One region of the Pseudoclavibacter sp. 8L genome, then DNA from elsewhere that is predicted to be linked to it. Evidence: riboswitches for the same ligand, from Rfam matches in the RefSeq annotation. Region 1 holds a riboswitch; the other holds the start of a gene.

Region 1 (14,730 bases):
AGAGCGAGACGCCCGGAGGCGGAGCAACATGTGCGCATGACAAATGCGCTCACCGTCCGCCACCTTGACATCACCTCCGCCGAGGTGTCGGAAGTGCTCGACATCCTCGACGCGGAGTACCGGACCAGGTACCGGGAGTTCTACAAAGACGACATCACCGCGTACCCCGTCACCGACTTCACGTCCCCCGACGGCGCCTTCATCGGCATCCTCGAGGGTGACGTCCTCGTTGCCGCCGGCGCCATCCGCCGATACGACTCCACCACCGCAGAGGTCAAGCGCATGTGGACACGCGACACGCACCGCCGCCGCGGACTCGCCCAACAGGTCCTGCGAGAACTCGACGCAGCAGCCGGCGACCTGGGCTACACCCGCATCTTCCTCACCACCGGCTCCCGGCAGCCCGAAGCAGTCGCCCTCTACCGAGCGTCGGGCTTCGAAGGTGGCGAACGACGCATCCCGGAATTCGACCTCCCCATCTTCGCGTTCGAGAAACACGTCGGCCGCACCACCCTCACCGAGCGTCCCTCCCACAGCTGAGCGATATCCTCTGCGGGTGCCAGCAACTCCCCCGAACCAGCAGCCACCACGACGCAGAAGCAGCCGGCTGCGCCGCGCGCTGATCTGGACGTTCTCCATCATCGCCGCGGTCTTCGTCGTCGCCATCGCGGCATTCCTGATCTGGGCGAACGTCGGGGTCATGGCAGCCGAACCGGAACCCCTCGCATCCGTCACCAACGACCCAGCCATCTCGGTCACCGAGGTCGACGGCACCCTCGTGCTGAGCCCGAGCGAGGAGCCAAGCGACACCGGACTCGTGTTCATCCCCGGAGCCAAGGTCGAGCCGTCGGCCTACGCCGCGAAGCTCTCGAGCCTCGTCACCGACGACAACATGACCGTCGTCATCCCGCAGCCGCTCCTCAACCTCGCCTTCTTCGACACCCGCACGCTCGACGACTACGCGGCCGTGGCCCCCGAGGTCACCACCTGGTCCGTGGGAGGGCACTCCCTCGGCGGAGTCCGCGCCTGCCAGCTCGCCGAGTCGCCGGACGTCGCCGGCCTGCTGCTGTTCGGCAGCTACTGCGCCAACGACCTCGCCGCCGACGAGTCGCTCGACGTGCTCAGCATCACAGGAAGCGCCGACGGGCTCAGCACCCCGCAGAAGGCAGCGGATGCACGCGGCCTGCTCCCCGCCGACGCCGAGACCCTGGAGATCGAGGGCGCGAACCACGCGATGTTCGGCAACTACGGCCCGCAGTCCGGCGACGGAACAGCGACGATCCCCGACGAGGACGGGCGCCAGCAGATCGCCGCGGCGACCTCAGCATGGGCGGCAGAACTCCAGCCCTAGGCGGAAGGCACGGCGTCACGCTGAGTGAGTATCCGTCGCACGGTCGACTGCACGTCGACGGACACGTCGGGGAGGTCCTCTTCTGGCAGGGAGAGCCGGTGCAGGACGGCCCCGTCGATGAACGCGAACAGCGCTGACGCACAGGCCTCGGCATCGTCGACGCCGAGACCGGCGATAGCGCCCGCCGCCCAGCCCCGTAGGCGATCACGGCCCACCCGGATCGCCTCGGCGACCATCGCGTTGTGGGTTCCCTCGAGGACCAGGACGTACCGGGCGAGCGCCTGCACTCGCCCGGCGCCGGTCATGTCGTCGACGGCGGCGCCGATCGCCGCGCAGAAGCGGTCCACGCTCGGCTCGCCCCACTCGTAACTCAGCAGCCACTCGGCGTAGTCACTGCGCTCCAAGCGACCGATGACACCCTCGATGAGCGCCTGCCGGGTCCTGAAATGGTTCGAAGTCGACCCCCGCGGGAGCCCCGCCTCGGCATCGACCCGCACGTGCGTGAGCGCACGCATGCCGCCAGATGCGAGGAGCTCAAGAGCGGCGGTCAGCGAACGATCACGCGTGGAGGGCACCCCCGAACTCTAGACGCAGAGATCTCGACACGAAAACTACGGACGTAGTGCATCCACTACGAATGTAGTAATCGGCCGGTATGGTCAGAATGCTGTGATTGTCTGACGTGATGACCTCAACCGCCATCAGCACGCAGATCCAGCTCGCCTCCCGCCCGGAGGGGTGGCCCAAGGAAACGGACTTCCGCACGGTCACGGTCGAGTACGCCGAACTGCAGCCGGGTCAGGTGCGCGTCGAGAACCTCTTCCTCTCGGTCGATCCATACATGCGAGGTCGCATGACCGACGCGCCGAGCTACGTCGCCCCGTACGCCCTGGGCGAGACACTCACCGGCGGCGCGGTCGGCGTCGTGGTCGAGTCGACCAGCGATGACGTGCCGGTCGGGGCCCACGTGCTGCACGCCTTCGGATGGCGCGACATCGTCCAGGAGGACGCGGCATCGTTCCGCGTCGTCGACGAGATTCCCGGTGTCCCACTGTCGCTCTACCTCTCGATGCTCGGCATGACCGGCCTCACCGCCTACGTCGGCCTCACCGCCATCGCAGGGCTCAAGGAGGGCGAGACCGTCTTCGTGTCCGGCGCGGCGGGAGCCGTCGGCACCGCCGTCGGACAGATCGCCCGCAAGCTCGGCGCCGGCCGCATCATCGGCTCAGCGGGCACAGCCGAGAAGGTGGCCCTCCTCACGGAGAAGTACGGCTTCGACGCAGCCTTCAACTACAAGGAGCAGCCCGTGCGGGAGCAGCTCGCAGCGGCGGCGCCAGACGGTATCGACGTCTACTTCGATAACGTGGGAGGCGACCACCTCGAGGCGGCACTCGACGTCTTCAACCGGGGCGGCCGAGCGGCGCTGTGCGGCGCCATCTCGAGCTACAACGAGCGCGAGAAGCCAGCGGGCCCGGACAACATGGCCAACCTCATCAAGCGAGCCCTGCGACTCGAGGGGTTCACCGTCGGAGGCTACGGCCACCTCGCCGGGGAGTTCCAGCAGCAGATGGTCGAGTGGATCCGCGCGGGCGAGATCGCCTACGACGAGACGGTCGTCGACGGCCTGGACAGCACCGTGCAGGCGTTCCTCGACATGATGCGCGGTGCCAACACGGGCAAGATGATCGTGGATCTCAGCGGTGAAGCGCGCGCTCGTGTCGCGTGTGCATGACGAGCCCTGGCACGAACAGAACGAGAGCGACGGGAAGCATCGCGAAGAGCCCGATGACGTGCCACAGCTGCCCGGCGGCGATGACAGCCAGGAGGGCCCCACCCATGCGCAGCCAGCTCGCGAACTTCGGCGTCCCCGGCGGGTCCCTGAAGATCGGCAGCCTGCGCCCGGCACCCGCCCGGCCGACAAGGAAGTGCGCCCAGGTCGTGAGCACGAGGCTGAGCCCGAGCAGCACGGCACCGAGGATGAACATCACGCTGCCACTGTAATCGAGATTCACGTTACGGCCCACGACGGCGACCCCGACACGGCCCACCACGCTCCCGGAGAATCGAGGCACGATGGAAGCGGACGGCCCACCCGGGGCTGCCGGCGGCAAGGAGCACACCACGTGAGCGAAGCAGCGGACCCGACCAGCGCACCCAGAGCAACAGGGGCGACCCGCGGAATCCGGGTGGGCGCATCCCCCACGACGCCCAGCACCACCTACCTCGACCTCGTCGCCGCGGAGACCGCCATCGCGGCGGCTGCTGCGCCGCGCATCACCTCATCGCACGACGGAGCATCCATCGAGGACGCGTCGGCCATCCGCGTGGCCGCCGATTCCCTGCAGCCCGAGCTGGTCGAGCTCTCCCACCGCATCTTCGAGTACGCCGAGGAGGGCTTCGAGGAGACGCAGAGCGTCGCCGACATCGCCGAGCTGCTCGCGGAGCACGGCATCTCGGCACAGCTCGGAGCCTTCGGGCTCGACACGGCGCTCGTCGCTGAGCTCGTCGTGGGCGAAGCGAAGCCAGATTCGAGAGATGCACCGACGGTCGCGATCCTCGCCGAATACGACGCTCTGCCCGGAGTCGGGCATGGCTGCGGGCACAACATCATCGCCGCCTCCGCAGTCGGCGCCTTCCTCTCGCTCGTCGAGGCGAGCCGCCGCCGCGAACTCCCCGCCGGCCGGATCGTGCTCTACGGCACGCCCGCAGAAGAAGGCGGCAACGGGAAGGAGATCATGGCGCGGGCTGGCGCTTTCGACGACATCGACGCCGCCATCATGATCCATCCGTTCGGCTACGACGTCACCGACCAGCCATTCATCGGACGACGCATTCTGCGCGTGCGCTACTACGGCGTCCCGGCGCACGCCTCCGCCTCGCCGTTCCAGGGCCGGAACGCGCTCGACGCCGCCAACCTCAACTACCAGGCCACGGGCCTCATCCGGCAGCACCTCTACCCCGGCGACCGCATCCACGGCGTCATTCTCGACGGCGGGCAGCGCCCCAACGTCGTGCCGGAGTTCGCGGAGCTCGAGTACTACGTCCGCTCGAACGCGGCAGAGACCCTGAAAGAGCTGAGCCTGCGCCTCGAGGACATCGCCAACGGCATCGCCCTCGCGACCGGCACCGGCGTCGAGGTCGAGTGGGACCCGCAGCCGTTCACGATGCCGCTGCGCTACAACACGCCCCTCTCCGAGCGGTGGGCGGTGCACCAGGAGGCGCGGGGCCGACGCGTCCTCACGAAGGCGTCCGTGCCATCGCACCTCGCAGCATCCACCGACTTCGGCAACGTGAGCGTTCGCGTGCCGGGCATCCACCCGGTCATCGCCATCAGCCCGCCGGATGTGAGCCTGCACACGCGCGAGTTCGCCGAGTACGCGACCAGCGACGCCGCGAGCACGGCCATCGCCGATGCGAGCGCCGGCCTCGCCCTCGTGGCCGCCGATTTCCTCGCCGACTCCAACCTCCGTGCCGCCGCACGCGCCGACTTCGACGCGGCCGGCGGCGCACTCGATGTCGAAGGTTTCTTCTCATGAGCGCAGCTCCCTCCTCCCAGCCCGTAGCTGCGGGCCCCGTCGTCTACGCCCTGCACGAGAACCCCGAATGGTGGCCGCCGTTCCAGGCCGCCTTCGACGCGGCCGGCGTCCCGGTCGTCGAGTGGCGGCTCGTCGAGGGCGTGCTCGACATCGACGCGCTCCCGCCAGAGGGCATCTTCTGGTCGCGCATCAGCGCCTCGTCGCACACCCGCGACCACGCACTCTCGAAGGACTACGCACGCTCGGTGCTCAACTGGGTGGAGGCTGCCGGCCGACGCACCGTCAACGGCCGGCGGGCCATCGAACTCGAGGTCAGCAAGGTCGACCAGCTGACGCTCCTGCGCCGCGCGGGCATCGACACGCCCCGCACGGTCGCCGTCATCGGCAAGCAGGGGCTGCGGGACGCTGCGAGGGAGTTCCCGACGCCCTTCATCACGAAGCACAACCAGGGCGGCAAGGGCCTCGGCGTGCGCCGCTTCGACGCCTTCGCCGATTTCGAGAGCTACCTCGACTCCCCCGAGTTCGAGGAGCCGCTCGACGGCATCACCCTCCTGCAGGAGTACCTGCGACCGGCAGGCGGGTTCATCACCCGCGTCGAGATCGTCGGCGGCGAGCACATCTACTCGATCGCGGCAGACACCATCCACGGCGGGTTCCAGCTCTGCCCGGCGGATGCCTGCGCGATCGACCCAGATACTGGGCGCCCGGTCGTGCCACCTGGTGCCGAGCTCGCGCCGGAGCCAGGCACCTCGATCTTCTCGCTCCGACAGGGCGGACACGACGAGCTCGTCGAGCGCCTCGTCGCGTTCACGAAGGACATCGGCCTCGAGATCGCCGGCATCGAGTTCATCGAGACCGAGGACGGCCGTCAGGTGGTGTACGACATCAACACGAACACCAACTACAACGCCGACGTCGAGCGCGTCGCCGAAGGATCCGGGCCGGGCGCGATCGCCGCTCTCCTCGGGCGCATCCTCCGCGAGACCTACCCCAACTCGTAGTCGAACGCAGCGCCTCGGCCCAGCTCCGGGTCAGTGCGCGAAGGCCGAAGGCGCGCGCGTTCCTCGCTCGGGCACGGGAATGCCGAGGTTGTCCCGAAGCGTCGTCCCCGTGTACTCCTCGCGAAGCGAGCCGCGCTCCTGGAGGATCGGAACGACACGGTCCACGAACTCGTCGATGCCGCCCGGGGTGAGATGCGAGCCGATGACCAGGCCGTCCGAGCCCTCGTTCTGCACGAAGTCGTCGATCTCCTCGGCAACCTGGGACGCCGTCCCGACGTACCGCACACCGCCGAGCTCGTGGCGCGCGAACTCGCGGATGCTCCAGTCGTTCTCCCTTGCCTTCTCGCGCCACCTGCGCACAGTCGCGAGGCGGTCGCCGTAGGTGAAGGCCCGGCCCTCGATGATGGGCGCGCTCTCCCCATCCGGGTCGAAGTCGGGCAGCGGACCATCGAAGTCGATCTCCGAGAAGTCTCGGTTCCAGACCTGCTCGAGTCGCACCTGGATGGTGCGCGGGCTCAGCTGCTGCTCCGTCACCCAGCGCGCCTTCTCCTGCGCCTCCTCGCGGGTGTCGCCGAGCACGAAGCTCGACTGCGGGAGGATCTTGAGGTCATCCCGGTTGCGCCCGAAGCCCTCGACCCGACCCTTGATGTCGGCGTAGAAGTCTCGTGCCTCCTCGAGGCGCGAGTACGGGGAGAAGATGACGTCGGCGTTGGCGGCCGCGAAGTCGCGACCCTGCGGCGAGATGCCGGCCTGCACGATGATCGGTCTGCCCTGTGGACTGCGGGGAACCGTGAACCGACCGCTGATGTCGAACTGACTCGTCGAGACGTCGAAGCGCCCCTCGTCGGCGGAGTCCAGGAACCGGCCGGACTCCTTGTCAGCGACGATCGCATCCGCCGACCAGGAATCCCACAGCTCCCGGACCGTGTTGACCGTCTGCTCTGCCCGCTCGTAGCGCTCAGCATGCGGGAGGAAGCCGCCGCGTCGGAAGTTGGCACCGGTGAACGCGTCGAACGACGTGACCACGTTCCAGCCAGCCCGCCCCCCGGACAGGTGGTCGAGGCTGGCGAACTGGCGCGCGAGCTCGAACGGCTCGTTGAAGGTGGCGTTGATGGTGCCCACGAGCCCGATGTGCTCGGTGACCGCGGCGATGGCGGCAAGCACGGGAATGGTATCGGGGCGCCCCGCGATGTCGTGGTCGAAGATCTCGCCCCGCCGCGAGCGCAGCGCGAGACCCTCCGCGAGGAAGAAGTAGTCGAACTTCCCCGCCTCCGCCTTCTGGGCGGCGTGCTTGAACGTCGAGAACTCGATCTGGCTCCCCGCATCCGGGTGCTCCCAGAGGGTGTGCTCGTTGACTCCGCCGACGTAGGCGGCGAGGATGATCTGCTTCTTGGTCACGATGATCTCCTGATCGAGTCGGGCCTAGACGGCGGCGTAGCGGTTCGGGACGGTGGTCGGCAGGCCGAGGAGGCCGCGCAGGGAGCGTGCTTCGTAGCGCTCCCTGAAGAGCCCCTTCTGCTGGAGGAGGGGAACGACATCGGCGACGATGCGGGGAAGGTCGTCCGTCACGACTCCGGGGTGCAGACGGAAGCCGTCGTAGCCGAGCGCCGAGAGCGTCTCGAAGTGCTCGACGAGCTCGGAGGCCGAACCGGTGAATACCGCCGGCGGCTGCCCGAGCGTGCGGCCCTTCGCGTCGAGGCGCGCAAGACGAGCGGCCCCGGTCTCCTCGGGCCCGTCGAGGAACACGGCCACGTCGACGTAGACGGAGAGCGGCTCGCCGGCACGGCCCACCTTCTGCTCGGCAGCCCGCACCTCCGACAGGATGCTCACGGCCGAGGCGACATCCGACGGGGTGACGAAGAGCAGATCGGAGCTCGCGGCGGCGAACTCGTACGGCACCTGGGCGTGCCCGAGGGAAGCGACCACGGGTTGCCCCTGCGGCGGACGCGGCGTGATCGACGGACCACGCACGCTGAACCATCTGCCCTCGAACTCGACGCGGTGCACCTTCGCCGCATCGAGGAAGCGGTCCGTGGAGGCGTCACGGACCTCCGCGTCGTCCTCCCAGCTGTCCCAGAGCCTGCGCACGACCTCGACGAAGTCGTTGGCCTCGGCGAAGAGGTCGCCGATGTCGGCGGTCGATGCGCGCTCGAGGGTCTCCAGGAACTCCGCCGGGTCGCGGCGCCCGAAGTGCGTGTGGTCCGACCCGATCGAGAGTCGAGCCTGCCAGCCGGCGCGACTCTCGCTCGTGTAGTCGAGCGTCGCGACAGCCTTGGAGACGTGGAAGGGCTCGGTGTGCGTCGTCGTGACGGTCGGGATGAGACCGATGCTGTGGGTCACGGGGGCTACCCGCGAGGCGATGAGCAGCGCATCCAGTCGACCCCGAACCTCGTCGGTGCGATCGTCGTCGTGCAGCCGCTCGGACGACTGCAGCGCCAACGAGTCCTCGATGGATACGAAGTCGAGGAGCCCCTGCTCGGCGAGCTGGACGAGCCCCACCCAGTAGTCGGGCGTGAAGAGCTCGTCCGGACGGGCGCTCGGCTCCCGCCAGGCGGCCGGGTGGATGCCGGCGCCATCGAGTGCGACGCCGAGGTGGATTCGGGGTGGGTTCGTCATGGTCTGACGCTAGGTGGCGCCTCGCGGCGGGACCACGGCGCCTGACGCACCCCGTTACGCGTCGCAACGTGGGGACATGTTCGTGGAGGCTCCTCGCACCAGAGGCGAGCATCATCGGGGCATGGCTATCAAGGGCGTACTTGCGCAGATCACCGTGTCCGACCTGGCTCAGGCTACGGAATATTACGGCAGGCTCTTCGGCCGTGGCCCCGACGAGAATCCGATGCCCGGACTTCTGGAGTGGCACTTCACAAGCGAAGCCGGCCTGCAGCTCTGGGCCGACTCGAGCCGCTCGGGCAGATCCACGGTGGTGTTCACCGAAGACGACCTCGCCGGTGTCGCCGAACGGCTCGACGCGGCCAGGATCGAGCACGGCGGAATCGAAGACGCCACTCACTTCCAGATCCTCCAGGTGCTCGACCCGGAAGGCAACCACGTGGTCTTCACGAGCGCAGGGAGCTAGGCGCGAACTGCGCCGGGGCTACAGTGTGGCCGTGCACGGGAGCCCGATGAGTCGGGCTGAGAGGGAGTACTCGAACTCCGACCGTTGAACCTGATCTGGGTAATGCCAGCGAAGGGAGTCAACCCACCCGTGCCGTCACGCTCCGACGGAAGGCACGCACATGGAAACCATCACCCAGGACCCGCTCGCATTCGGGGTGGGCGCACGAGTCACCGTCTCGGTCATGTCAGACCGATACGTCGACGTGATCCTCGCCGCACTCGACGCCGCGGACGCTTCCGGCCTCGTGCTCGAGACGGGCGACGTGAGCACCTACGCGGGCGGCGACGAGCAGTCACTGCTGCGCTGGCTCACCGACCTCTCGCAGCACATCGCGGCGACGGGACTGCACGCCTCCATCCAGGTGCTGCTGTCTCGCGGCTGCCCCGGCGAGGCCGTGTGCGATCTGCCGGGAGGCGCCGGCCCCAGGCAAGTGGATGCGCCCCGCGGCCGGAAGTCTGGCAGCTTCGCGAGTGCGGAGTGGGCGCTCTACCCCCTCGAGGATGCGGGCTCGGCGGAGCGGACGCCCGACCACATGCGCGAGATCTACGCGGCCATAGAGACGGCGAAGGCGAGCGGCACGTTCGTAGCCTCCGAGCACTTCGTGACGAAGCTCAGCGGCGACCTCGGGCGCGTGCTCGAGACGGTCGCGGTCGCCTGGGCGGGGGTCGGGGCGCACGTGCAGCATGTGACGAGCCACCTCACGATCTCGCTGAACAGCCCCAGCCACGCAGGCCGCCAGGCAGACACAGCAGTTGACTCGGCATTCGACGCAGCAGCCGAGGCCCGCGCATGAGCCTCAAGCTGCGAGACATCGTGCTCATGGTCGTGCTCGGCACGGTCTTCGGCTTCCTGTACTGGGCGCTCGTGCAGGCGTGGACTGCGCTCTCCATCGCGATGGGGCCGGCCGGCGACCTCGCCCAGCACTTCCTCTTCGGCGGCTGGCTGCTCGTCGCGCCCATCGCGATCGCCATCATCCGCCGGCCGTTCGTCGGTGTCATCGCGGAGGTGCTCGCCTCCGTCATCGAGGTCGTGTTCCTCGGCTCTGCCGTCGGCCCCCTGCTCTTCGTCGCCGCCGCCATCCAGGGCATCGGCAGCGAGCTGCCGTTCGCGCTCGGCCGGTACCGGAAGTACGGCTGGCTGCGGTACGCGATCTCCGGCGCGCTCGGCGCCGGCCTCGTGTTCTTCTACTCGGCGTTCCGCTCAGGCTGGTACGGCCAGGAGATCCTGTTCCTTCGCTTCGGCATCCAGGTCGCGTCCGGCATCATCCTCGGCGGTCTCCTCGCGAAGCTCATCGTCGATTCGCTCGTGCACACCGGCGTGCTCGACAACTTCGCGATCGTGCAGGACTCGAAGCCGCTTGCCGTGCGCCGTGCGGCCTGACAGCTCGAGCGTCGACATCTCGAGCGTGGACATCGAGGCGGTCGGCTTCGAGGCGATCCACTCCTCGGGAGACGGGCTCGGGCCAGTGGATCTGCGCGTGGCGCCCGGCGAGCACGTGCTCGTCATCGGGCCGTCGGGGGCGGGGAAGTCGACGCTGCTGCAGGCGCTCAGCGGGGTCATCCCCCACAGCGTCCCCGCACAGGTCAGCGGGCGCATCCGCATCTGCGGGGTGGATACGCAGGAGTCGGACGTGCCGCGCCTCTCCAGGCATCTCTCCGTCGTCGCGCAGAACCCGAGCTCATCGGTGTGCCTCCCCGACGTCGCCGACGAGATCGCGTTCCCGCTCGAGAACCACGCCTGGGCTCCCGAGGCGATGGGGCCAGCGGTTGACGCGGCCCTCCACCTCGTCGGCGCAGGGACGCTCGCCGACCGTCGCACGGCGACGCTCTCGGGTGGCGAGACCCAGCGCGTGGCCATCGCCGCGGCCATCGTCACGGAGCCCCGTGTCCTGGTGCTCGACGAGCCCACATCGATGCTCGACCCTGCGGGAATCGCGTCGGTCCGACAGGCGGTCGACGCGGCCTCTGCACGAGCATCCACGATCGTGCTCGTCGAGCACCGACTGGACGAGTACGCGGGAGCGCGCGGCATCGCGGGCCTCCCGGGACGAACGGTCGTGGTCGCGCGCGGTGGTGTCATCGCACACGACGGCCCGACGGCGCGCGTGCTGGTCGAGCACGCAGCGGAGCTGCAGGAGGCCGGGTGCTGGCTGCCGCTCGACGCGGAACTCGCCGCACTCACCGGCCTCGAGGGCGGACTCGCGAACGACGAGGTCGCGGACCGTGTCGCCGCGCTCGGGGCGCGCGCCGCAACTGGCGCAGCCGCAGCGGCGCCCTCGACGCCGACCCGCGAGGCGGAGGTCCTCAGCGTCGATAGCCTCGACGTCGTCGCTGGCGGGGCCCCGAAGCGCCCTCGCGCGAAGAACGCCGTAGAGGCGGTCCTCCGAGGCATGAGCTTCAAGCTCAGAGCGGGTGAGGTCGTGGCGCTCCTCGGCCGCAACGGATGCGGGAAGTCGAGCCTGCTGCGAACGCTCGCGGGTCTCGCGCGGGCGGGCTCGGGGCAGGTGCACGGCCCCCGCCCCGGCCTCATCTTCCAGAACCCGGAGCACCAGTTCTCCCAGCCGACAGTGCGGCGCGAGATCGAGCACGGCCTCGGAGCGGATGACGCGGAGCGCATCGCCGAGCTGGTCACCCGCTTCGACCTCTCGGCACAACTCGACCACAGCCCATTCCGCCTCTCGGGCGGGCAGCAGCGGCGGGTGAGCATCGCCGCCATGCTCGCCCACGACCGGCCGTTCCTCCTCGCCGACGAGCCCAGCTTCGGCCTCGACCGCCGTTCGAGCATTGCCGCGATGCACGCCCTGGAGCGCACCGCGCGCAGCGGCTGCGGCGTGCTCTTCTCCAGCCACGAGCTGCGTGCCGTCTGCACGTACGCCGACCGCGTGCTGGTCCTCGCCGAAGGCGGTCTCCTCGCCGAAGTGACGCCGTTCGAGCTCCTCGAGGACGAGAGCCTCCTCGCCGCAGCGGGCCTCGAGCGAACGCCGCTGCTGAGCTGGCTCCAGGCGCGGCGCTTCCCCGCCGAGCGGGCACGCGCGATCCTGCGCGAGCTCGACGGCGCCGCGACACGGGTCGCGGCATGAGTCCCGCACTCGAGCGCCGCAACCCCACCGTCAAGCTCGTGGTGCTGTTCGCCTGCTCGCTCGCGACGCTGTTCATCCTGAACCCGCTGACCCTTGGCGTGCTGACCGTGCTCGCGATCATCGCCACGCTGACGACGACGAGGCTCACCCCGGGAAGACTGCTCGCCGCATCCGTCCCCTTCGTGGCGTTCGGGATCGGCCTGGTCATGGTCAACGCGCTCAGCCGCCCAGGGAGCGAGATCCTCGAAGGTCTGCCGGTTCGGGTGACCAGCGAGGGCCTCGCCATCGGGTTCGCGCTGGCCCTGCGAACGACGGTCATCGGCATGCTGTCGATCGCGTTCATCGCCAGCACTCCGCCCCGTGACCTCATGACGAGCCTCACGCAGCACGCGCGGCTCAGCCCTCGCTTCGCATACGCCCTGCTCGCCGGATTCCGCCTCCTGCAGCTGCTGCCGAGCGAGTGGCAGAGCATCCGCGCAGCGCAGGCCGTCCGGGCGCCGCTCGGACGAGACGGCACGCCGCGCACCGGTGTCACCGCGTTCGGCACGGCCGCGTTCTCGCTGCTCGTCGTCTCCATCCGCTCCGGTGAGCGCATCGCCCAAGCCCTCGAGTCGCGAGGCCTCGGAGCGGGTCCACGCACCGTCTGGCGGCCGGTCGCGCTCGACACCCGCGACGCAGCACTCGCCATCGTCGTGCTCTGCGCGTTCGCACTTGCGGCCATGCTCGGCATCGCCGCAGGAACGGGGCTGTCGCTTGTCTGAGAACAGCACGCGTCAGCTCACGCTCGTCGGAATGGTCAACCCGCCGACGCAGCGGTACGCCGCCGCTTGGCGCCACCCGCACTCGAACCGCGACTGGCTGCACGCCAGCTCGTACATCGATATCGCGCGACTCCTCGAAGGCGGCGGCTTCGACCTGATGTTCCTGCCAGACGCGCTCGCGATCCCGGAAGACGCGCTCGGCGACGTGGCGACGACCCTCGCCAGCGGCGGCAAGGGAGCCGTGACGCTCGACCCCATCACAGTGCTGAGCGCCGTCATCGGGGCGACGCGCAGCATCGGACTCGGGGCGACCGTGTCGACCTCGTTCCTGCCGCCGTACGCCATAGCGCGGACGCTCTCGAGCCTCGACCACCTCTCTGCGGGGCGCGTGGCCTGGAACATCGTGACCTCGACGACGGATGCCGAGGCTCGCAACCTCGGCCTCGACCGCATCCCCCCGAAAGAGGAGCGCTACGACCGCGCCGACCGCGTCGTGGCGCAGGTGCTCGAGCTCATGGGCACCTGGGGTCCTGCTGCGCTGGTGCAGGACGCCCAGAACGGCGTGTTCGCCGACCCGAGCCTCGTCTCGCGCACTCCGGCGCCCCGCGAACGTGCGGCGGCACCCGGCCCGCTGAGCCTCCCGAGAAGCCCCCAGGGGCATCCGGTGCTCATGCAGGCGGGCGCCTCCCCGCGCGGCATGCAGTTCGCCGCGAGGTGGGCGGAGCTGGTCTTCGTCGCGGCCGACGGCATCGACGGCAACCGCGCGGTGCGCACCGAGCTTCGCGAGCGGGCCAGACTCGCGGGACGCGACCCGAACGAGATTCGCGTGTGCGCAGCGATCCAGCCGATCGCTGGATCGACGCGCATCGATGCAGTGGGCGTCCGCGACTCACTGCTCGCGCACATCGACGAGGCCTCGGCCGTGCGCTCGCTCGTGCGGCTCATGCACGCGGACGCCACGACACTGCGACTCGACGAGGACGCGGAAGGCTTCCTCGCCGCGCACCGGGGCGCGACGGGAAGCGACGGCTTCGAGGACATGCTCGCGGCAGTGTCCGCCAGGGAGGGGCTCACCGTCCGCGACCTCGCCCTGCGCCAGTCGTTCGACCAGCTCACGCCCTCCCCGCTCGGCAGCGGCGCCGACATCGCCGACGAGCTGTGCGAGTGGCAGGATGCGGGGGCGGCTGACGGCTTCGTCGTGACCCCGGCCCTTCTCCCCGGCTCGCTCGAGGACTTCGTCGAGCACGTGGTTCCCGAGCTGCGCAGGCGCGGCCGCATCAGCGAACCTGCCGATCAAGCTCCTGGTCAGGATCCCGGTCGGCCCGGCGACGAAGCGCCCTTGGCGCCGACGCTGCGTTCGCGCCTGGCCGCCAAGGACGCCCTGAGAGCTCAGTCCTGAGCACCCCAGCTGGCCGACTGACCCGCGGCGGCCCGCTGCTGCGGCACACCCCACGGGTTCGCGTCCTGCAGTGGCTCCGGGAGTGCCTCCTGCGGCGCACCCTGGTAGGCGACACCGCGCAGGAAGCGGGAGATGGATGCGGTGCCGACCGACGTGGAGGTGTCGTTCGACGTCGCCGGGTACGGCCCGCCGTGCTGCATGGCGGGCGTGACGGCGACGCCGGTCGGCCAGCCGCCGAAGAGCACTCGACCCGTCTTCCTCGCGAGCCCCGCGACGAGCGCAGAGAGCGCGGGCGACTGCTCACCGTCGGCGGCGTGCACCGTGCCCGTGAGGTTGCCGACGTACAGCTCGTCGAGGCTCGGCGCAAGCGACGTCTCGTCCTCGTACTCGACGATGACCGAGAACGGCCCGAAGACCTCGTCGAGCAGCGTCTCGTCGCCCGCCGCGAGCTTGCTCGCCGGCACGGCCACGATCGTCGGCGT
Region 2 (14,730 bases), 830 kb from region 1:
GGCAACGTGAGCAGAAGCTCAACGTCTACAGCGATTTCGCAACCGCTGCCCGCGACGCCGCCTCGCAGGTCAACGTCGCGGTCGCTGCGAGCGATGGCTATTGGGGAGCGCCCGCGGAACGCTCGAAGGCTGCGACAACGAGATCGCGCGTGCAGGCGACGGCCGAGGCCGCCGAGTTCATCGCGCCACCGGAACTCGGCGACAAGGTTCGAGCATTCGCGGCGCTCTGCGACGCTGAGGTCGACGCGTTGTTCGACGAGGCCGAAGCCCAGGAGAGGGCGGCCCGGGGGCGTGACCCGCTGCCCGAGTACGAGCCGTACAAGTCACGCTCCCGAGAGCTCCGCGTCCTGGCGCTCCAGATCCACGCCGCGATGCAAGTCGAGCTCGGTCTCAGCTCCGCGTCTTGATCACAAGCCGTCCGCGGCGGTGAGCGCGGCGACAACGTGGTCGCGTTCGGCACCCGTCAGAGCGCCAGACAAGAGCAGGAGCCACACCTCATCGCAGAGGTCGCACCGTGCATCATCGGGTCGAACCGAATCCGCCCACACCGAATCACTTGTGCGGCAAAGTCTGGAAACCCGAAACGCCTGCCGACTCCCCGCCGTGTTCTAGCGCTTCTCTCCGCGTGTGAAGTGGAGCTTGTGTGGGGGTGGCGTGGGGAATGATGCTGAAACTGTCGACACGGTTCGAACGCTCAGCCCGTCTCAGCGCCAGCGATCAGGGGAGCGACCGCCGATGTCGCCCGGAGCAACGAGGCGCATTTCGGTTCCGGCTCGATCGCGGTTCGCGCGATCGCTGGAGTCGGGTTCATGTTCCCGTCGCCGCGCTCGCTTGTGAAGATCCAGACCGGCGCCTAAGAGCGCTTCTAAGCAGGCTGGGGGGCGCAAAATTCTGGGCGCGTACCCTCGGCTGTCGGGAGGGGACTCCGCATCTTCAGAAAAGGCGAAGCCGCCGAGTTTCCGCCGATGACCTCGCCCCTCCTAGGGGACCCCATCACCCGCGCGAGCCGCCACATGCGACACTCCTGGTGTGCCTGGCCGCGACGCAGCGATCCCTTGGGAGCTTTTCGCTAGGTTTCGGGTATTCTTCAGCAACTTCTCTCTCCTTAGAGTCGAAACCCGACGAGCCGATGAAGGGCCAAGCTGTGCGACTTGCTGAGCCTCCAGGAGTCCGTTCCACACGACAAGGTGATCGTCGAGGAACGGGCGGAACGTGGACTCGATGCCAGGCCATGGATGGCTCATCGAGCTTTCATCATGAGTTCGACGCATTCATGCGCACCCTGGCCGACAGCGAGCGCGCCATCCTGCGCGCAGAAATCAGGGACAAGCTCGCGGCTGGATCGCAGGGTGAGCTTACTTTCGGCAAGGGACGTCAGTACGACGTAGATCTGATCGAGTCGGCCCGCTTCGTGCTGGAAATCAAGCTGGCCAATCACACCTTCCTCGAGGAGTCAGACGATGACGACGACCCGGAGGATGACCTCGAACCGGTGGAGCGTCAGACTCGCATCTACTACACAGAGCCGGAGAAGGAAGCCGGTCTGCTGCTGTTGCTGTCGATCGAGTCGAAGCTACCGGGCCGGATCGGACTAGAGGAACAGAACCGACATGCCGGTGCTGCAGCAAGGAAGGCTGACGAGCATTGCATCTACAACAAGATCCTGTGATGCCGCGAGGTCCGAGCTTGCGCGGACCTCACGGCATCCATCAGGATATGACGCTAGAGTCATACTTTGACCTCGGAGGGCAACGTGAACATCAACGAACTTCTGGGTATTGATCAGGACAGCGTGAGCGACCGGCTGGCAGATGAGCTCGTCCAGGCGGACAAGCGACTGCTCGCTGAGCTGATCAAGGCCCGCGTCAGGGCTGACAAGACTCAGGCACAGATTGCGGCAGCGATGGGTATATCTCAAAGCGCAGTGGCAAGGATTGAGGGCGGTGAGCGAGACCTTCACCTGTCAACGCTTCGTCGATATTCGCATGCTATCGGGGCGCTCGTCCAGCATATCGTCACGCCCGAGTACGCCGCTCAGGTGCGCTGGCGAGGCCGCGAGGCATCGGTGTCGAACGTCACAACGTACGGCGACGTTACGGGTCGCGCGGGCCGAATGCGCAACCCTCAAACTACGCGGGTGCTGGCAAAGCATGGCTAAGTTGGAGTGGCGCTTGCCGTTCGGGTTCGGCGGAATCCGAGTCCTGGCCACGAGCGCGATGCCCGAGCCAGAAGATCGCCCCGCGAACTTCGTCTCGGGCGAAGCCACGTGGACGGTCGGCATGATGGTCGACTCGGAGGCGGCTGAGCTCGGTATCGGTGGACTCTTGATCTTGATCGAGGACGGCATGCTGTACATGGCGCATGTTGTGATCCCCTTGAGCTTCCCCGAAGCGATCGACCTGGACAACGATGATTTCACGCGCGAAGTCCAGAGCGCTGCGGCAACCATCGTCGGGGAAATTCTCTATGACTTTGCTCGCCTGAACGTCCTGACGACTGCGGCCGCTCAGGGCAGCGTGATCACGTTGCCCGAGATCGCTCCCGGCTCCGAAGAGTGACCCTCCTCCCCGGGTGGCGTGCCCACGTTTTGCCCACGATCGAGCGCCATCCAGCTTGAATGGGCGAATCGGACAGGTCGCAGTCGGCAGAAAATCGGGCGATGCGCCCCTTGAGCAGCAACGTGGCGCACGACTCGAACGGGTTCAAGCCCCGTTACTCACCCCATGTTGGAAGGCCCCGAGTTCCCTGCACTTGCAAGTGCTGGGGAACTCGGGGCCTTCGTCGTTGGGCCGGGTCTGTGCGAAGACAGTCCGGCCGCATCCACGCGAGAGGCGCAGGTTCCCAGTGCCGGGAATCTGCGCCTCCCGCGTGCTTCTAGCGAGGCGCGGGGGCCTCGAGTTTTGGTGAGTCTGGGAGAGGCGATTCAGGAGGAGGCGGCTCAGTCAGCGGCGATTCGGCGACGGGTGGCTCCGGGATGCCGGGATCCGGGGCCGGCACGAGCGCTGCGGCTGGCATGCGGCTCGCCCAGAGGACCCCGAAGAGCACGATCGCGCCGCCGACGAGCTCGAGCGGGCCGGGCCGCTCCCCCAGCACGAGCCACGCTGTCGAGATGCCGACCACGGGGACGAGCATCGAGAACGGTGCGACGACGCCCGCCGGGTGGCGCTTCATGAGCCACACCCAGATGCCGGAGCCGAGAACCGTGCCGAGCACGATCGTGTAGACGAGCCCAACCCAGGCGGGAACCGCGGCAACAGTCCACGCCGTCGCGAGCGACGCCCAGATCTGTTCCGGCCCCTCCACGAGCAGCGAGACGGCGAGCATGGGGATGGGAGGCACCACGGCCATCCACATCGTCAGGTGCAGGGGCTTCGGCGGTTCGGCGAGTCGGCTCGAGATGTTGCCGATGGCCCAGCCGAACGCGCCGATCACCACGAGCACAAACGGCCACCAGCTTCCGGCGCCACCCCGGGCGACGCCGACCAGCAGCAGGCCGGCGACCGCGACCGCGATGCCGATGACTCGACGCGTCGTGAGCTTCTCGCGGAGGAAGATCGCGCCGAGCAGCACGGTGAACGGCGCCGACATCTGCAGCACGAGCGACGCGAGCCCCGTGGGGAAGCCCGCCGCCATACCGAGGTAGAGCCCGACGAACTGCAGGGTGCCGAAGCCGAGCCCGTACCCGACGAGCCACCGCAGCTTCACGTTCGGGCGCGGGATGAACAGGATCGTCGGGATCGCGAGCAGCCCGAAGCGCAGGGCGATGAGGAAGAACGGCGGGAACTGCTCGAGCGAGGCGTGGATGGCGAGGAAGTTCACGCCCCAGAGGACTGCGACGAGGCAGGCGAGGGCGACATGACGAGGAGGCACGGGATCAGTGTGCGGCGCGCTCACCCTGAAGCACCAGTGATGATCCGTGACCGGTAACTGTAGGCTCCCTACATGGAATTCCGTCACCTCGAGCTGCTCCGTGAGCTGTCGCTGCGGGGCACTCTCGCGGCGGTTGCCGAGGCCACGCACCGTACCCCCTCCGCCCTCTCGCAGCAGCTGAGGACCGCAGAGCGGGAGGTCGGCGCGAGCCTCGTCGAGCCGTTCTCCCGAGGGCTGCGCCTCACCGCTGCCGGGAGGATCCTCGCCGACGGCGCCGACGACGTGGGCCGGGCGCTCGCCGAGGTGCAGGCGAAGCTCGAGGCGAGCCTCGGCGAGCCGAGCGGCACCGTCTCGATCGGCGCGCTCCCGAGCGCCAGCGAGGCGCTTGTCCCCGGCCTGCTCCGCCGCACGGCGGGGTCGGCGATCCAGCTCGACCTCGACGACTTCGACCTCGCCGAGTCCGAGTACGCAGCGCGAACCCTCGACGCCGACATCGTCATCGGGCACAGCCTCACGGGAGACGTCCCGCGCGGGGCAGAGCACCTGCACACGCGAGTCCTCGCCCGGGAGCCGATCGACGTCGCCCTGCCGTCCGAGCATCCGCTGGCGCACCTCGACTACCTCGTCCCTGGCGATCTGCTCGGCACCACCTGGGTGGGTGTGCCCGTCGGTTACCCGTTCGACAGCATCCTGATCGCCGTCGAGAACGCCACGAGCACCAACCTCGATCGAGTGCAGCGGCTCCGCGACAACCGACTCGTTGAAGCGCTCGTCGCGACTGGCACGGGGCTCGCGCTGCTGCCGCGCTTCACGACTCGCCCGCGCCCGGGGGTGGTGCTGCGCCCGCTCGACGGCGTGCGGTCCGTGCGCAGCATCGTCGCCATCGCCCGTCCAGACCGTCAGGCGCGCTTCGCCGTGCGAACCGTCCTCGACCACCTCACCGCCGCGGGCGCCGACCTGGAGGCGGAGTTCGCGGAGGTCGACCCACCGCGTCCCTGACCAGCTCTAGTGATCGGACCCCAAGTGCATGCTGGATGCGGCGACAGAGGTGGCTTTCATCACGCAAGTTGGACAGCAGATCGGGCACGAGCCGTCAGCCGGCGTGCTTCAACGGTCAGCCGGCGCGCTTCGCGGACTCCGCGAAGGCGCGAATCCGGGCGTGGTCCTTGACGCCCGGGCTCGACTCGACCCCGCTCGACACGTCGACGCCCCAGGGCTCCGCCTCGCCGATCGCCTCGGCCACATTCCCCGGGTGCAGGCCGCCTGCCAGCAGCCAGCGCCCCTGAGGGCGACGACGGACGAGCTCCGAGAGGTCCCAGCGCTCGCCAGACCCCGGCTTCGGCGCATCCAGCAGCAGGAGTTCCTCACCGAACGCCCCGACGCGCAGCTCAGGGTCGTCGGCGAGCGAGGTGGCTCGCCAGATCCGCGGGAAGATCGTGCCGGCAGCTCGAACCTCATCGCCCGAGTAGGAGCCGTGCAGCTGCAGCACGTTCGCACCGACCGCTCCCGCGATCTCGGCGGCGTCCGTGGCCGGCATGTCGTGCACGACCAGCACCCGATCGACGCCAGCGGCAACGGAACCGAAGATCTTCCCGGCCTCCTCCGCGGAACGCCTGCGCGGGCTCGTGCGGCTCATCACGATGCCGACCGCGTCGGCTCCGCTCTCGACGGCAACCGCCGCTGACTCGACAGAATCCAGGCCACACACTTTGACGTACACGCGAGCATCATAGGGCGTGGATGCAGGAGAGGTCGCCTCGCTCCTCCGTGAGGTGTCAGCGCTGCGGAGCGCCCGCGGGTGCCGCAACCAGGTCGCGACGCCGCTTGGGCGCGATGAACTCGAGCAGGGAGAAGATCGCGAGCGCGACGAGGGCACCGGCGCCGGCTGCCCCCAGCGCGACGAGCAGGAAGCTCGACACCACTGAGAGGACGACGGAGGCGGACAGGCTCACGATGCTCAGAGCGACGAGGAGCAGGAGGATGGCGGCGGCCAGCACTCCCCAGCGCGTGCGGTTGAGCAGGCGCGGCCGCACGGATCGGACGATGCGCAGCGCGATTCCGACGCCGATGACCATGCCCCAGAAGGCGAACCGCGCGACCGTCTCATGGGTCAGGGTCTCCCCGAAGACGTCGATCATGGCCCTATTCTCGCGGGCCGCGCCGCACCACGCCAGCGAGCGCGGACGCTCCGGCGCGTCGAGCAGCTCAGTCGCGCACTGCGGCCAGTCGGAACCGCCGCTGCGTGACGATGATCGGCCGCGCCGCGTCCAGGCGACGCAGCGTGCTGATGTTGGCGTCGACCTCGAAGCCTGGGACATCCCATGGCACCAGGGCCATGTACTCGACCAGCGCACGTGCATCCGCGAACGTCATCCGCCCAGCCCACTCGTCGGCGAGCTCGATGCGGAGCCCGGCGGCTGCCACCTCGCTGCTCGCGTTCGCCAGCGTCACGTCGTCGTGCAGCGGGTCGCCGCCGAACCACTCTCGGAGCTCGTGCGCTTCCCGTCCGTCAACCTGCTGGGTCAGGAACCGCCCGCCCGGGGCGAGCACACGGGCGACTTCCCCGGCGTCGAAGGACTCGTGGCGGCACACGACGAGGTCCAGCGACGCGTCTTCGAACGGCAGGGAGTCACCCGCCTCGGAGTCGTACCGGTGCACGCCAACACCGAACGGCGCCAGGTTCCGCCTCGCGATCTCGATATTCGGCTCCCACCCCTCGGTTGCCGCGATGGAGAGGGACTCCGCGGCGGCACCGAGGTCGCCGATGAGCTCGATGAGCCGCTCGCCGCCTCCCGTGCCGAGGTCGGCGACCCGCGTGGCAGACGCCATCGCGGCACGGCACTCGGCGGTGAAGTCCCAGTGGGGTTCGTCGGCGGTCATGCGCCCGTCCAGGACGGAGAAGTCCCAGCCGACCATGGCGGCGGCGTGCGCAGCTCGCCATTCCTGCGGGCGGGAGCATTCGTCATCGGTCACAGGGGCACCCTAGCGAGGAGCGCCAGCATCGAGCCAGGAGACCCTCTCGAGGACACCTCGTAGGCTCACGTCATGACCGCTTTCGAACTCGCATCCGCCCGGCCCGTCTCGGAAGGCGAACTCGAGCTCGTCGAAGCCGCCCGATCCACGATCGATGCGACAACGGATGCTGGGCCGGATGAGGACGGCATCCACACGGTAGGGGCTGCCGTGCGCGCGGCGGACGGCCGGGTGCACGTCGGCGTGAACCTGCACCATTTCACGGGCGGACCCTGCGCCGAGCTGGTGGCGCTCGGCTCGGCCCGCGCCGCTGGTGCCCTCGAGCTGACGCACATCGTCGCCGTCGCGAACCACGGCCGCGGGGTCATGAGCCCTTGCGGGCGTGACCGCCAGGTGCTCGCCGACCACTACCCCGACATACGGGTGATCCTGCCCGGGCCCGACGGCCTGATCAGCGTGATCGCACGCGAACTCCTGCCCCTCGCCTACGACCACGCCTCAGCGCAGGTCTAGCCGCCGGTCCCCGTCCAGCCGCCCTGCGACACAATGAGCGGATGGAGATGTCGCGGGAGAACTTCGAGGCCCTGGTCGTCGACGAGCTCGACGAGCTGCCGGACGAGATGGTCGACGGCCTCGACAACGTGATCTTCGTCGTCGAGGACCGGCCCGAGGACGGCTCGCTCGACCTGCTCGGTGTCTACGAGGGATTCGCGCTCACGGATCGCGGTCAGTACGGCTTCGGCGAGCTGCCCGACCGCATCGTGCTGTTCCGCGAACCGCTCCTGTCGATCTGCGACGACGAGGAGACCCTCCGCGACGAGGTGCATACGACGCTCGTGCACGAGATCGCCCACTTCTACGGCATCGACGACGCGCAGCTCCACGAGCTGGGCTGGGCGTAGAGCCTCCCGAGTCGCGCGTCCCCGATACGCTTCCCGGATGCAGCAGACGCCACCAGCCCGCGGGCCCCTCCGGCCAGGACGCCTCCTCTGGGGAATCGTCCTCGTCCTGGCGGCACCAGCTTTCGCACTGTGGATGGCCGTGACCGGTCTGCTCTCGGCGCTTGCTGCCGCGAGCATCACGGTCGACACCGTCGGGCCCATCCCACCGCTCGTCGAGGCCGGGCAGACGCTTCTCTCCGCGTTCGCTTTCTGGGCGATGTTCGTCTCGGCAGGTGCCGGCCTCGTCGTGCTGATCCTGCTCGGGTCGCGGAGCATCCAGGCTGCTCGTCGCACACCAGGCGCGGCCGGTCCGACGTTCGGCTCCGTGCTCTGGGGGTGGGCATTTGCGATCCCCCTCGCGACGGGTGTCGGCGCGCTCGCCGGTCTCCTGCTGCGGCCGGTCGCCGACAGCATCGGCACCGACCTCTCCCTCGACGCCGGTCCCGGCACCAGCATCGACTACGACGATGCCGTCTACGGCCTCATCGTCGGTAGCACCTGGCTGCTCGCAGCGCTGGTGGGGCTGGTCATCGCAGTGATCTTCACCGTGCGCTACGTGCGCGCTCGCCGCCAGCAGAGCTCAGACCAGGCGGGCACCGGCCCGCGCTGACGGCGCCTCGCGACGCCGCAAAAACCCCGTCACGCGCCGGGCGCGGCCTCGATGATGACGTCGGCGAGCAGGAACGGCGCATTGCGTCGCAAATGCTCGCGCTCTTGAGCCGCCCACATCTCCCAGAACTCTTCGAAGACGCCGACATCTGCAGGACGCGAGAGCGCCCGCGGCTTCCGGTGGGCCTCGTCGAGCTCTATCCACACGCTCGTCGTCGCGAGCGGCGCGCTCTCGTGCGACAGCGAACCGCAGCCCTCGACGATGAGCGGCGCGGAGCCGTCGAGGTCCCGCCACGGACCGGGCGCATCCGCCGCCCAATCCCAGCTCTCATAGCCGGGGCGGTGCTGGGATTCCGGCTGCTCGGGACTCAGCATGTCGCGGTGCACCGCCTGCGAGGCGGCAGCGAGGCCACCCCAGCCCGGGTAGGCGTCGTCGAGGGACACCAGCTGCGCGCTCTCGAAGCCGCGCGCCCGAAACTCCGCCAGCAGCTCCCCCGCGAGCGTCGTCTTGCCCGAGCCCGAACCGCCGTCGATGAGCACAACCGGGCGCGACCCGCGGGCGTCCACCAGCACGCGGTCCAGCAGCGCCGCGACCCTGCTCACGCGCTGCCCACGAGCCGGTACGACCCCGCCGCGACGGCCACACCGATGGCCGCGCCGGCGATCACCACCGCCGCAAGCACGAGAACGAGGTCTCGCCAGCCGAGACGTGAGGGGCGAGCCCACGTCCGCGTGATGTCCTCAGCGCCGAAGCCGCGAGCCTCCATGACGGTCGCGAGTGTCCCTGCCCGTCGCAGCGCGAGGGCCAGCAGCGCGAACGCCATCGTCATGAACCGTCGGATGGCACCGGAGTCGCCGAGACCGCGAGCGCGGCGCGCCTGGCTCATCGCCGTCCAGTCGTCGCGGAACACGGCGAAGAGGCGGATGCCCGCGAGCGCCGACACCACGAACCTCGCCGGGAGGTGCGCGACCTGCGCGAGGCCGTCGGCGAGGCGGGTCGGGTCGATGCGGCTCAACGCGACGAGCGTCGGCACGCCGATCGCGAGCACGCGCACGCCGACGGCGATCGCGAGCTGGATGGAGTTGTCGGTGATGTTCGCGTAGAGGAACTGCCCGTAGCTCGCCCCGCCGGGCTTGGCGTACAGCAGCATGCTCGTGGCGGAGACGGGGGCGGCGATGAGGAGGATCCAGCTCGATCGCAGGACCTCCATGGGGCGCACGCCGGCGACGCCGAAGGCGAGGAGCGAGAGCGTCAGCGCGACGGCCGCCGAGACGACGTCGAGCGTCGTCAGCAGGGGTATCGAGTACAGCACCGCCGCCAGGAACGGCGTGACCGGGTTCACGCGGTCGAGGAACCGTCCGCCGACGGGGAGCACCTCGAGCGGCACGCCGTCGGCGTCGACCTGGGGCGACCTTGCCGACCATGCCGGGCGGGAACCCGCCGAGGCGACGCCCGCGCCGCTGCCGCTCATGCTGGCACCTTCTCATTCTTGCGGTCGTGGGCTTCGATGCGGATGCGCTGGTCGCCGAGCACACGCACGAGCTGCTCGTCGTGGGTCACGGAGACCAGCGAGTGCCCCTCGGAGACGAGGCGAGACATGATCGTGACGAGCTCCGTCCAGGTCCTGCGGTCCTGCCCGAAGGTGGGCTCGTCGAAGATGAGCACCCGAGGCGCTGTCGCGAGGACCGTCGCGACGGACAGCCGACGCTGCTCACCGCCGGAGAGCGTGAAGGGGTGCGCTTCCGCGAGGTGCGAGAGGCGCAGCGCCGCGAGCAGCTCGTCGACGCGTTCGCTCGTCTCGCGTCTGCCCCGCCCCACCGCATCCGGTCCCACCTCGAGCTCGCGCCGCACCGTGCCGGCGACGAACTGGTGCTCGGGCTGCTGGAAGACCGTGCCGATCCTCGTCAGCAGCTGACGGGAACGCCAGGCAGAAGGATGCGGGCCGACCGGGCCCGCAGCGCGGAACCTGCCGAGCGCCCAGCCAGCACGTCGACGGTCAGCGTCTTCGCCAGCTTCCCGCAGGGCGCTGCTCGCACGCACGTCGCCCGCGACCGGCTTGAGCAGGCCAGCGAGCGTCAGCGCCAGCGTCGTCTTGCCCGCGCCGTTGGGCCCGAGCACCACCGTCGATTCCCCCGCCCGCAGCGTCGCGCCGAACTGCGTGTGCAGCGGATAGTCGGCACGCCCGAACCCCAGGCCGTCGGCGACGAGCAGGTCCTCGCCCGGGGCGCGCTCGCCCCGGGGAACCGTGGGTTCGTGGCCGCCTATCCACACACCCGCCGCGAGGAGCGACTCCCGCTGCTCCTCCAGGATCACGTCAGGGGCACCGTCTGCGAGCAGGTGCTGCTCAGTGCCGAGCACGACGACCCGGTCGACGCTCGAACGCCACACATCCACCCGATGCTCGATGACGATGAGCGTCGCGCCGGTGACCTCGGCGGCACGCACGACGGCCTCGCGAACCTCCTCGACACCGGCCGGGTCGAGGTTCGCGGTCGGCTCGTCGAGCAGGATGAGGTTCGGCCGCATCGCGAGCACGCCCGCGATCGCGAGGCGCTGGCGCTCACCGCCGGACAGCTGCGCGGTCGAGCGGTCGAGCGGCATCCGCAGCCCGACGGCGTCGAGCGCCTCGCGCACCCGAACCCAGGTCTCGGCGCGCGGCACACCGAGGTTCTCGCAGCCGAAGGCGATGTCGTCGCCGATGCGGGCGAGCACCGTGTTCGCCTGCGGATCCTGCAGGACCAGCCCCACCGCGCCGCGGGCATCCGTCGGATGCCTGCCGTCGACCAGCAGCGAGCCGAGCTCCTGCCCGTCGTCCTCGTGGTCGCCGAGCACCCCGGCAAGAGCCGCCAGGAGCGTCGACTTGCCCGCCCCCGACGGCCCGAGCAGCAGCACAGCTTCTCCGGGCTCGATCGTCAGGTCGAGCTGGCTGACCGCCAGCTTCGCCCGGTCGGCGTGGCGCCAGCCCCACCCCCTCGCCTCGACTCTCGCGCCCACGAGCGCTAGCCGATTCGCTTCGCGCTTCTGCCCGCCGCGAAGCGGTTCAGCGCGCCCGTCGCGGCGAGCGCTCGCGTGAGCAGCCAGCCGACGACTCCCGCCAGCACCGCACCGGAGACCACGACAGCGACCAGGTAGATCGTCAGGAACTCGGGGCCCTTCTCGATGTTCGCGCTGAGGAACAGCTCGAGCACCCACGCGGCGACGGCAGCACCCGCGCCCGCGAGCATCGCGACGCTCAGACCGAAGCGCCTGTAGAGGAACAGCGCGAAGATGAGCTCGGCACCGAGGCCCTGCGCGATACCCGAGTAGACGGTCTCGATCGACCACTGGCTGCCGAGCAGCATGGAGACGCACGCCGCGAGCACCTCGACGAAGAGCGCAGCCCCCGGCTTGCGGATGATGAGCCCGCCCAGCACGCCGCCGAGCAGCCAGATGCCGACCGCTATGCCGCCGATCCCCGGAGTGAACGCATCCATCGCCACGAACCAGGCGTAGCCGACGCTGTTCCAGAAGATGAAGATGAGGCCCGTCGCGACACCGAGAACGGCCGCCGTGACGATGTCGATGACCCGCCAGCGGAAGCGGCTCTTCGGCGCCTTCGCCTGAGCCGGAACCTGCGCTGCCGCAGTCGGAGATGGAGTCGAGGAAGTTGTCATGCTGTGTGCCCTTTCGAGTGAAAGTGCACGGGCGCAGAGCCGTGGGCGACCCTGCTCGGAGATGTGCCTCCCTGCGCTGGCATTACCCAGATCAGGTTTGACGGTCGAAGGCTTGAGCCTTCCTCTCAGCCCGGACTACCGGACTCCCGTGAACACCCCGAGTATAGGCCGTACCGCGGCCGGAGCTACTTCTTGAGCGCCTTGATGAGTCGCGGGAGGGCGTGCCCGACCGTCCACACCAGCGGAATCGACACGACGAGCAGCGTGATGATGTTCGGACGGAAGCTCGTGCCGAACTCGTCATCGACGTACGCGCCGACCGGCACGGCCATCCCGCCGCCACCGCCGCCCGACGAGTTCTCCTGACCCTCCTCAGTGCTCTCACCACCGCCGTAGCCGTACGAGACGAGAGCGACCGGAAGGATCGTGGACTTGCCGAGTTCCACCTTCTCGCCATAGGCGAGTGTGACGCCGAGCTTCTTGACCGAGTCCGTGAGGTTCTGTGTGAGGTTCGTCATGCGGCCAGCGTAGGTCGTCGACATGCCTGCCAACCAGGAGAAGTCCTGTGTGCTTGCGGGCGAGAGCGCTCCCACCCTTTGGTAGCTTTAGTGCCTGCATCCACACGCGATGTTCTTCGATGAAGCAATAGGAGCGTGCATGAAAACGTGGCCCGGAAATGCCTACCCCCTCGGAGCGACGTTCGATGGAAGTGGCACCAACTTCGCGATCTTCAGCGAGGCCGCCCACAAGGTCGAGCTGTGCCTCTTCGATGACGACGGCAACGAGGAGCGGGTGAGGCTCCACGAGCAGGACGCGCACGTCTGGCATGCCTACCTCCCTCACGTGCAGCCAGGCCAGCAGTACGGCTACCGGATGCACGGCGACTACGACCCGATCAACGGAAGCCGCTGCAACCCGGCGAAGCTCCTCCTCGACCCGTACGCGAAGGCGACGACGGGCGACATCGACTGGGACCAGTCGCTCTTCAGCTACAACTTCGGCGACCCCGACTCGTTCAACGACCTCGACTCAGCGCCCCACATGATGAAGGGCGTTGTCATCAACCCCTACTTCGACTGGGCTGGCGACCGTAAGCCCGGCATCCCCTACAACGAGTCCCTCATCTACGAGGCGCACGTCAAGGGCCTCACCGAGCTGCACCCGGACGTGCCGGAGGAGATCCGCGGCACGTACGCCGGCATCGCGCACCCCGCGATCGTGGAGCACCTCAAGCGGCTCGGCGTCACCGCCATCGAGCTCATGCCCGTGCACCAGTTCGTGCAGGACAGCACCCTCATCGAGAAGGGCCTCCGCAACTACTGGGGGTACAACACCATCTCGTTCCTCGCCCCGCACGCCGACTACGCCTCCCAGGGCACGGCAGGCCAGCAGGTGCAGGAGTTCAAGTCGATGGTGCGCACGCTGCACGCCAACAACATCGAGGTCATCCTCGACGTCGTATACAACCACACGGCAGAAGGCAACCACCTCGGCCCGACCCTCAGCTTCCGCGGCATCGACAACGCCGCCTACTACCGGCTCGAGGAAGACGACAAGCGGTACTACACCGACTACACGGGCACCGGCAACTCGCTCAACATGCGCCACCCGCACTCGCTGCAGCTCATCATGGACTCGCTGCGCTACTGGGTCACCGAGATGCACGTCGACGGCTTCCGCTTCGACCTCGCCTCCACCCTCGCCCGCGAGCTCCACGACGTCGACAAGCTGTCCACCTTCTTCGACCTCGTGCAGCAGGACCCGGTGGTCTCGCAGGTGAAGCTCATCGCCGAGCCGTGGGACGTCGGCCCCGGCGGCTACCAGGTCGGCAACTTCCCACCGCAGTGGACAGAGTGGAACGGCAAGTACCGCGACACCGTGCGCGACTTCTGGCGAGGCGAGCCATCGACGCTTGGCGAGTTCGCGAGCCGCATCACCGGATCCGCCGACCTCTACGAGCACTCCGGACGCCGCCCCTTCGCCTCCATCAACTTCGTCACGGCCCACGACGGCTTCACGCTGAGAGACCTCGTCTCCTACAACGAGAAGCACAACGACGCCAACGGCGAGAACGGGAACGACGGCGAGAGCCACAACCGCTCCTACAACCTCGGCGTCGAGGGCCCGACCGATGACCCCGAGATCAACGCCATGCGCGCCCGGCAGCAGCGCAACATCATCGCGACGATGCTGCTCAGCCAGGGCGTGCCCATGCTCCTCCACGGCGACGAGCTGGGGCGCACCCAGAACGGCAACAACAACACGTACGCGCAGGACAGCGAGATCAGCTGGGTGCACTGGGAGAACGCCGACGAGCCGCTCGTCGAGTTCACGCGGGCCGTCGCGCAGCTGCGCGCCGACCACCCGACGTTCCGTCGACGCCGCTTCTTCAACGGCCGCGTCGAGGAGCGCGCCGAAGGATCCGCGCTGCCCGACATCGTGTGGCTCTCGACCGACGGCACGCAGATGGCATCCGAAGACTGGAACGCGGAGTTCGTGAAGTCGATGGGCATGTTCCTCAACGGCAACGCCATCGCCGGGCGCGACGAGCGGGGCGAGGAGATCACCGATGTGAGCTTCATGGTCTACTTCAACGCCAGCGAGACAGTCGTCGAGGCGACCATCCCGAGCGTCGAGATCACCTCCCACTGGGACATCGTCATCGACACCTCCGGCATGCACA

Evidence for each region. Region 1 has a riboswitch for thiamine pyrophosphate ahead of GV007_RS04900 (YkoF family thiamine/hydroxymethylpyrimidine-binding protein). Riboswitches for the same ligand answer to the same signal wherever they lie in the genome.
Region 2: another riboswitch for thiamine pyrophosphate. It lies ahead of GV007_RS00965 (ECF transporter S component); the one in region 1 lies ahead of GV007_RS04900 (YkoF family thiamine/hydroxymethylpyrimidine-binding protein).

Annotation. Positions count from the first base shown of each region.
Region 1 covers NZ_LR733185.1:1,038,044-1,052,773, reverse strand. Annotated here, with positions in the region: gene GV007_RS04950 (GNAT family N-acetyltransferase) at 37-540, shown strand; gene GV007_RS04945 (alpha/beta hydrolase) at 557-1,351, shown strand; gene GV007_RS04940 (TetR/AcrR family transcriptional regulator) at 1,348-1,926, opposite strand; gene GV007_RS04935 (NADP-dependent oxidoreductase) at 2,037-3,083, shown strand; gene GV007_RS04930 (hypothetical protein) at 3,046-3,339, opposite strand; gene GV007_RS04925 (M20 family metallopeptidase) at 3,475-4,887, shown strand; gene GV007_RS04920 (ATP-grasp domain-containing protein) at 4,884-5,888, shown strand; gene GV007_RS04915 (NtaA/DmoA family FMN-dependent monooxygenase) at 5,919-7,286, opposite strand; gene GV007_RS04910 (LLM class flavin-dependent oxidoreductase) at 7,311-8,504, opposite strand; gene GV007_RS04905 (VOC family protein) at 8,626-8,967, shown strand; TPP riboswitch at 9,002-9,085, shown strand; gene GV007_RS04900 (YkoF family thiamine/hydroxymethylpyrimidine-binding protein) at 9,128-9,802, shown strand; gene GV007_RS04895 (ECF transporter S component) at 9,799-10,389, shown strand; gene GV007_RS04890 (ABC transporter ATP-binding protein) at 10,379-12,088, shown strand; gene GV007_RS04885 (energy-coupling factor transporter transmembrane component T family protein) at 12,085-12,849, shown strand; gene GV007_RS04880 (NtaA/DmoA family FMN-dependent monooxygenase) at 12,842-14,248, shown strand; gene GV007_RS04875 (aldehyde dehydrogenase family protein) at 14,239-14,730, opposite strand, start outside.
Region 2 covers NZ_LR733185.1:203,556-218,285, forward strand. Annotated here, with positions in the region: gene GV007_RS00890 (hypothetical protein) at 1-407, shown strand, start outside; gene GV007_RS00895 (hypothetical protein) at 1,232-1,669, shown strand; gene GV007_RS00900 (helix-turn-helix domain-containing protein) at 1,754-2,158, shown strand; gene GV007_RS00905 (hypothetical protein) at 2,217-2,558, shown strand; gene GV007_RS00910 (EamA family transporter) at 2,875-3,870, opposite strand; gene GV007_RS00915 (LysR family transcriptional regulator) at 3,943-4,869, shown strand; gene GV007_RS00920 (phosphoribosylanthranilate isomerase) at 4,985-5,590, opposite strand; gene GV007_RS00925 (hypothetical protein) at 5,646-6,008, opposite strand; gene GV007_RS00930 (class I SAM-dependent methyltransferase) at 6,076-6,843, opposite strand; gene GV007_RS00935 (cytidine deaminase family protein) at 6,916-7,356, shown strand; gene GV007_RS00940 (metallopeptidase family protein) at 7,398-7,745, shown strand; gene GV007_RS00945 (hypothetical protein) at 7,783-8,394, shown strand; gene GV007_RS00950 (ATP-binding protein) at 8,424-8,996, opposite strand; gene GV007_RS00955 (energy-coupling factor transporter transmembrane component T family protein) at 8,993-9,865, opposite strand; gene GV007_RS00960 (ABC transporter ATP-binding protein) at 9,862-11,388, opposite strand; gene GV007_RS00965 (ECF transporter S component) at 11,394-12,047, opposite strand; TPP riboswitch at 12,098-12,207, opposite strand; gene GV007_RS00970 (hypothetical protein) at 12,233-12,565, opposite strand; gene glgX (glycogen debranching protein GlgX) at 12,705-14,730, shown strand, end outside.